2 linked regions of the Hydrogenophaga sp. SL48 genome follow. The main gene of each other region encodes a partner of the protein of the gene in region 2 in a complex. Links are inferred from orthologs where the notes say so. Each region holds a gene or a part of one and is shown on either strand. Other genes may lie near its edges. The genes, in order: accD and accC.

What was found.
Region 1: the proteins of accC (region 2) and accD are in contact, whole or in part, in a solved structure (PDB 8UXZ), measured with the Escherichia coli proteins. The link is inferred for Hydrogenophaga sp. SL48 from one-to-one orthologs.

Annotation. Positions count from the first base shown.
Region 1 is NZ_CP063400.1:526,760-530,044, forward strand. The notes cover bases 1-2,969. They hold accD (acetyl-CoA carboxylase, carboxyltransferase subunit beta), read right to left. Parts: upstream 1,940-2,969; coding sequence 1,061-1,939; downstream 1-1,060. Other genes in these bases: nagZ (beta-N-acetylhexosaminidase), read left to right, coding at 1-313; IM738_RS02510 (LON peptidase substrate-binding domain-containing protein), read right to left, coding at 387-1,064; trpA (tryptophan synthase subunit alpha), read right to left, coding at 1,991-2,800; trpB (tryptophan synthase subunit beta), read right to left, coding at 2,797-2,969. Also shown: more of trpB, read right to left, coding at 2,970-3,285.
Region 2 is NZ_CP063400.1:3,744,365-3,747,534, forward strand. Bases 164-3,017 are described here. They hold accC (acetyl-CoA carboxylase biotin carboxylase subunit), read right to left. Parts: upstream 2,339-3,017; coding sequence 989-2,338; downstream 164-988. Other genes in these bases: prmA (50S ribosomal protein L11 methyltransferase), read right to left, coding at 164-945; accB (acetyl-CoA carboxylase biotin carboxyl carrier protein), read right to left, coding at 2,353-2,817. Also shown: IM738_RS17730 (DUF3426 domain-containing protein), read right to left, coding at 1-20; more of prmA, read right to left, coding at 70-163; IM738_RS17750 (TlpA disulfide reductase family protein), read right to left, coding at 3,074-3,170. UniProt on the Escherichia coli protein: This protein is a component of the acetyl coenzyme A carboxylase complex; first, biotin carboxylase catalyzes the carboxylation of the carrier protein and then the transcarboxylase transfers the carboxyl group to form malonyl-CoA.

The sequences.
Region 1 (3,285 bases), 3.2 Mb from region 2 along the record:
CAGCGACGACCTGAGCATGGAGGCGGCGCGCCACATCGACGGGCGCGATGTGAGCTTCGCCGAGGCCGCGCTGGCGGCGCTCAACGCGGGGGGCGACATGGTGGTGTTGTGCAACCAGTCGGTGGTGGAGGGCGGCGCGCCGATCGATGCCGCCATCGAAGACCTCTCCAAAGCCGTGATCGAAGGGCGCTGGCAGCCCCATCCCGCCAGCGAAGAGCGCCGTCTGGCGCTGCTGCCGAGCGCCGCGGGGATGGACTGGGACACGCTGATGGTCAGCGAGCGCTACATGCGGGCGCTGGAGTTGATTCCCTGACCCGTACCTGCGGTGCCTTCCTCCTCAAGGGGGCGCCGCCGCGCCGCAGCGGAGCCCCGGAACGCCAAGAGACCTACCGCTCGACGCCCAGCTTGTCGAGCAGATCCGAGATCAGTTCGAGCCGCAGCAGCGGGTTGTCGAGCGTCATCAGCCGGTGCTTGAGCTCGGCTGGCGCGGGCAGGAACTCGGCCCAGCGGTTGGCGACCCAGCCGCTGTCGTCCCAGTGGTAGGGCGGTTGCAGGGGCAGTTCGTTCATGCCTTCGGGTTCGCGTTCCCTCAGGTTGTTCAGCAGGCGCTGCAGCGCGTCACGGGTGCTCGCCAGATCGACCGGTACCGGCACCACCGGCTCCGCTTCGTCCAGCACCACGTCGCCCACCCACAGGCCGTGGGGCAGCTGGTGGCTGGCGGTCACGTGAAAGCGCTGCAGACCCCGGCAGTGGATCACCATCAACCCTGGCTGTGGCCGTTCCAGCTGCTCGATGCGGGCCAGGGTGCCAGCAGGGAAGAAGGCCTCATGGGCGAATCCGTCGCCACCAGGCGGTGCATCGGGGTCGATGCGGCGCACTTCGCTGCCTTCGTGCAGGCACACCACGCCAAAGGGCGCCCCCGCCTTGTGGCAGCGGCTGATCATGTCCAGGTAACGCACCTCGAAGATGCGCAACGGCATCCAGCCGCCGGGGAACAGGACGGTCTGAAGCGGGAACAGGGGCAACTGGGTCAGCGTGAGGGGCGCCGACGGAACATCGCTCAATCGGCCACCACCGCGTCAGCGCTCTGGCGCTGCAGCATTGCCAGTGTGCTGGCCACGGTGTTGCGCAGCTCGCGCCGGTCGCAGATGAAGTCCACCGCGCCTTTGGTGATCAGGAATTCGGCGCGCTGGAAGCCTTCGGGCAGCTTCACGCGCACGGTGTTCTCGATCACGCGCGGGCCTGCGAAACCGATCAGCGCCTTGGGCTCGGCGATCACCACGTCGCCCACGAAGGCGAATCCAGCCGACACGCCACCCATGGTGGGGTCGGTCAGCACGCTGATGTAGGGCAACCCCTTCTTGGCCAGGCGGGTGAGGGACGCGTTGGTCTTGGCCATCTGCATGAGCGAGAGCAGGCCTTCCTGCATGCGCGCGCCACCGGTGGCGGTGAAGCAGAGGAAAGGCACCTTCTGCGCGATGGCCTCTTCGACACCGCGCACGAAGCGTTCGCCAACCACCGAGCCCATGGAGCCACCCATGAAGTCGAACTCAAAACAGGCGACCACGAGGCTCATGCCTTGCACGGCCCCGCCCATGACGATCAGCGCGTCGGTCTCGCCCGTGTTCTCCAGCGCTTCCTTGAGACGCTCGGGGTACTTGCGGCTGTCCTTGAACTTCAGGGCGTCGACCGGCAGCACCTCTTGCGCGAGCTCGTAACGGCCTTCTGCGTCGAGGAACGCGTTGAGGCGTGCACGCGCGCCGATGCGGTGGTGGTGGCTGCAGTGCGGGCAGACGTTCTGGTTCTTCTCCAGATCGGTCTTGTAGAGCACCGCCTCACAACTGGGGCACTTGATCCACAGGCCCTCGGGCACGCTGCGGCGCTCGGTCGGGTCGGTGTGGGTGATCTTGGGCGGTAACAGTTTTTCGAGCCAGGACATGCGGGTCTCCTAGGAGGGGCCGGGCCTCGGTGGGCCGGCGAAGAAGCAGGATTATGCGTCGAGTGCTTTTCGGATGGTGCGCAGGAAATGGGCCGCGACCGTCACCACCTTTTCGTGCGGCTCGTTCTCGATCAGCTGGATGATCTTGCTGCCGATCACCACCGCGTCGGCCGCCTTGCCGATGGCCTTGGCGGTCTCCGCATCGCGGATGCCAAAGCCCACACCGACCGGCACGTTCACGTGCGCGCGGATGCGTGGCAGCATGGCCTCGACCTGGCCGACGTCCAGCGTGCCCGCGCCTGTCACGCCCTTCAGCGACACGTAGTACACGTAGCCGCTGGCCACCCGCGCCACCTGCGCCATGCGCTCGTCGGTGGAGGTGGGTGCCAGCAGGAAGATCAGGTCCATATGGGCGGCACGCAGAGCGGCGGCGAACTCTTCGCACTCTTCGGGCGGGTAGTCCACCACCAGCACGCCGTCCACACCCGCCGCCGAGGCGTCGCGAACGAAGCTGCCCGTGCCGTGTTTCTGGTCGTAGCGCTCGATCGGGTTGGCGTAGCCCATCAACACCACCGGCGTGGTGGCGTTGCGCTGGCGGAATGTTTTGACCATCTCGATCACCTGGGACAAGCCAATGCCCAGCGCCAGTGCGCGGTCGCCAGCCTTCTGGATCACCGGGCCGTCGGCCGACGGGTCGGAGAATGGCACGCCCAGCTCAATCACGTCGGCGCCAGACTCCACCATGCCGTGCATGAGGTCGGGCGTGATGTCGGCGTAGGGGAAGCCAGCGGTGACGAAGGGGATCAGGGCCTTGCGGCCTTGCGCCTGGAGGTCGGTGAAGGTTTTTTCAATGCGGCTCATTTGGTCACCTTGATGGTGGCGGTCTCCATGCCGCCTTTGACCGACTGCCCACGGCAGCTTGGTCGGCAATAAAAATCGGCATTTGACAGGTCGGCCACGGTGCCGATGTCCTTGTCGCCACGCCCCGAGAGGTTGACCAGAATGGACTGGTCTGGCCGCATGGTTTTGGCCAGCTTCATGGCGTAGGCTACGGCGTGGCTGGACTCGAGCGCGGGAATGATGCCCTCGGTGCGGCACAGGTAGTGGAAGGCCTCCAGTGCCTCGGCGTCGGTGATGCCCACGTACTCGGCGCGGCCGATGTCTTTCAGGAACGCATGTTCCGGCCCGACGCCGGGGTAGTCGAGGCCGGCACTCACGCTGTGGGTCTCGGTAACCTGACCGTTGTCGTCCTGCAGCACGTAGGTGCGGTTGCCGTGCAACACGCCGGGGCTGCCTTTCTGCAGCGAGGCCGAGTGTTTGCCGCTCTCCAGTCCTTCGCCCGCAGC
Region 2 (3,170 bases):
CAGCGGGTGGTGTAACTCATGCGCCGATTATTGCAGGCGGCCCGGCGCGATCCGCGCCCGCCCACCCGCTCAGGGCTTCTCGGCCGTCATCAGGATCCAGCCGTCCTCTTCGTCGCTGACCGAGAGGGACACCCAAGGCGCGTAAGCCTCTTTCAGCTCGTCGGCCTGACGCGAAAGAATGCCGGCCATCACCAGGCGACCACCAGCGCGCACGTGCTCACAGAGCAGCGGAGCGAGCACCTTGAGCGGTGTGGCCAGGATGTTGGCGAGCACGATGTCGAACTGCCCCCGGGCCTGATCGGGCAACCCCGATTGCAGGCTCACATGGTTGGCGCTGGCATTGAGTCGCGTCGATTCCACAGCGGCCGGGTCGATGTCGACCGCCACGATGTCCGTCGCACCGAACTTGGCCGCGCCGATCGCCAGGATGCCCGAACCACAGCCGTAATCCAGCACACGCTTGCCCTCAACGCCATGGTGGGCGGTCCAGCGCAGGCACATGCGCGTGGTCGGGTGCGTTCCGGTGCCGAACGCCAGCCCCGGATCCAGCCGGATCACCTCGCGCGCCGCAGCTGGCGGCTCATGCCAGGTGGGCACGATCCAGAACGTGGGCGTGATTTCCACCGGGTCGAACTGGGATTGCGTCAGGCGCACCCAGTCCTGCTCGGCCACGGCCTGCACGCCCAGCACCTCACAACCCTCGAAAAAATCCTGAAACACCAGCAGCGCCGCGGCTTCGCGCGCACCGGCTTCAGTGGGGAACAGCGCCACCACCCGCGAACGGTTCCAGCCCGCCTTCGGCGCGGGCATGCCCGGTTCGCCAAACAGGGCCTGCTCGGACGGTGTCAGGGCATCGGCATCCTCCACCGAGACGCTCAGCGCATCGAGTTCGACCAGCGCGTCGCTGACCGGCTCGACGCCGGCCTCTGGGACGAGCAGGACCAACTCAAAAAGAGACCCAGCCGGCGGCTGGGTCTGGCAAGCAAGATCAGCGTTCACGTTGGGAGAGCCACTCTTCCAGGTAGTGGATGTTGGTGCCGCCGGCCACGAAGCTGGCGTCCACCATCAGCTCACGGTGCAGCGGGATGTTGGTCTTGATGCCCTCCACCACCGCTTCGGCCAGCGCCGTGCGCATTCGGGCCAGGGCCTGCTCGCGCGTGTCGCCGTGCACGATCAGCTTGCCGATCATGGAGTCGTAGTTCGGCGGCACGAAGTAGTTGGTGTACGCATGCGAGTCCACACGCACCCCCGGGCCACCGGGCATGTGCCAGGTGGTGATGCGGCCGGGCGAAGGCGTGAACTTGTAGGCGTCTTCCGCGTTGATGCGGCACTCGATGGCGTGGCCGCGCAACTGCACCTGGCGCTGCGTGAACGGCAGTTTTTCGCCGGCGGCCACCGCGATCTGGGTGCGCACAATGTCCACACCAGTGATCCACTCCGTCACCGGGTGTTCCACCTGCACGCGGGTGTTCATCTCGATGAAATAGAACTCACCGTTCTCGAACAGGAACTCGAAAGTACCCGCCCCCCGATAGCCGATCTTCTTGCACGCCGCCGCGCAGCGCTCGCCGATCTTCTCGATCAGGCGGCGCGGAATGCCCGGCGCCGGCGCTTCTTCGATCACCTTCTGGTGGCGCCGCTGCATGGAGCAGTCGCGCTCGCCGAGGTACACCGCGTTGCGGTGCGTGTCGGCCATGATCTGGATCTCGATGTGGCGCGGGTTCTGGAGAAACTTCTCCATGTACACCTCGGGGTTGCCAAAGGCAGCCCCGGCTTCGGCCTTGGTGGTCTGCACCGCGTGCAGCAGGGCCGCTTCGGTGTGCACCACACGCATGCCGCGACCACCGCCACCACCCGCCGCCTTGATGATGACCGGGTAGCCGATCGTTTTGGCGGTGCGTTTGATCACCACCGGGTCGGCCGGCAGAGCACCTTCCGAGCCGGGCACGCAGGGCACGCCGGCGCGGATCATGGCCTGCTTGGCCGACACCTTGTCACCCATCAGACGGATCGATTCGGGCGTGGGGCCAATGAAGGTGAAGCCACTTTGCTCCACGCGCTCGGCAAAATCGGCATTTTCGGACAGGAACCCGTAGCCAGGGTGAATCGCCTCGGCGTCCGTGACTTCGGCGGCCGAGATGATGGCGGGCATGCTGAGGTAGCTCTGCGCCGACTGCGCCGGACCAATGCAGACGGCCTCGTCCGCGAGCTTCACGTATTTGGCGTCGCGGTCGGCCTCTGAGTAGACCATGACGGCCTTGATGCCCATTTCGCGGCAGGCGCGTTGCACCCGGAGGGCAATCTCGCCGCGGTTGGCGATCAGGATTTTCTTGAACATGGGCGTTCGGTCGCTTATTCGATCACGTACAGCGGCTGGCCATACTCCACCGCCTGGCCGTTCTCCACCAGGATCTGGGTGACGGTGCCGCTCTTGTCGGCTTCGATCTCGTTGAGGATCTTCATCGCCTCGACGATGCAGATCGTTTCGCCTTCCTTGATGCTGTCACCGACCTCCACGAAGGGTTTCGCACCGGGACTGGAGGCACGGTAGAAGGTGCCGACCATGGGCGACTTGACGGTGTGGCCCACCGGTCCGGCCGGAGCTGCGGCAGCAGGAACCGCTTCGGCCGGTGCAGCAGCCACCAACGGTGCTGCGGGCGCGGCCACAGGGGCCATGGCGTAGGTGACCGGAGCGGCCATGCCGACGGGCGCGCTCTTGACGATGCGCACTTTGCCTTCCGCTTCGGTGATTTCCAGTTCGGACACGTTCGATTCGGACACCAGATCGATCAGCGTCTTCAGTTTTCTCAAATCCATGATTTCTCCAACGAAATGCGGTCAAATTGATTCAACTTCACTCAATTTCATTGAAATCAAGGCTGAACAATCCGCCGGGGTGCGCAGTGTACACGAGGGTTGAATCGGGTGGCACACCGTTCATCACCCTCGACAGCCGACGTTCGAGGGGCCATTCGGTCCACGCACGGACACAAGTTGAAAGAACTTTAACCGCTTTTCAACGCGGTTCACCACATCCACCCAGCAGACCAACGGCCTCGCTGGCCATGGCCTTTCAGACCAGACCCGCCCACAGCGAGAGGTCCGACTCGCTCAGCTTGCCGAGCTTGCGGTGCATCACGGTCCCGTCGGCACCGAACACCACGGTGAAC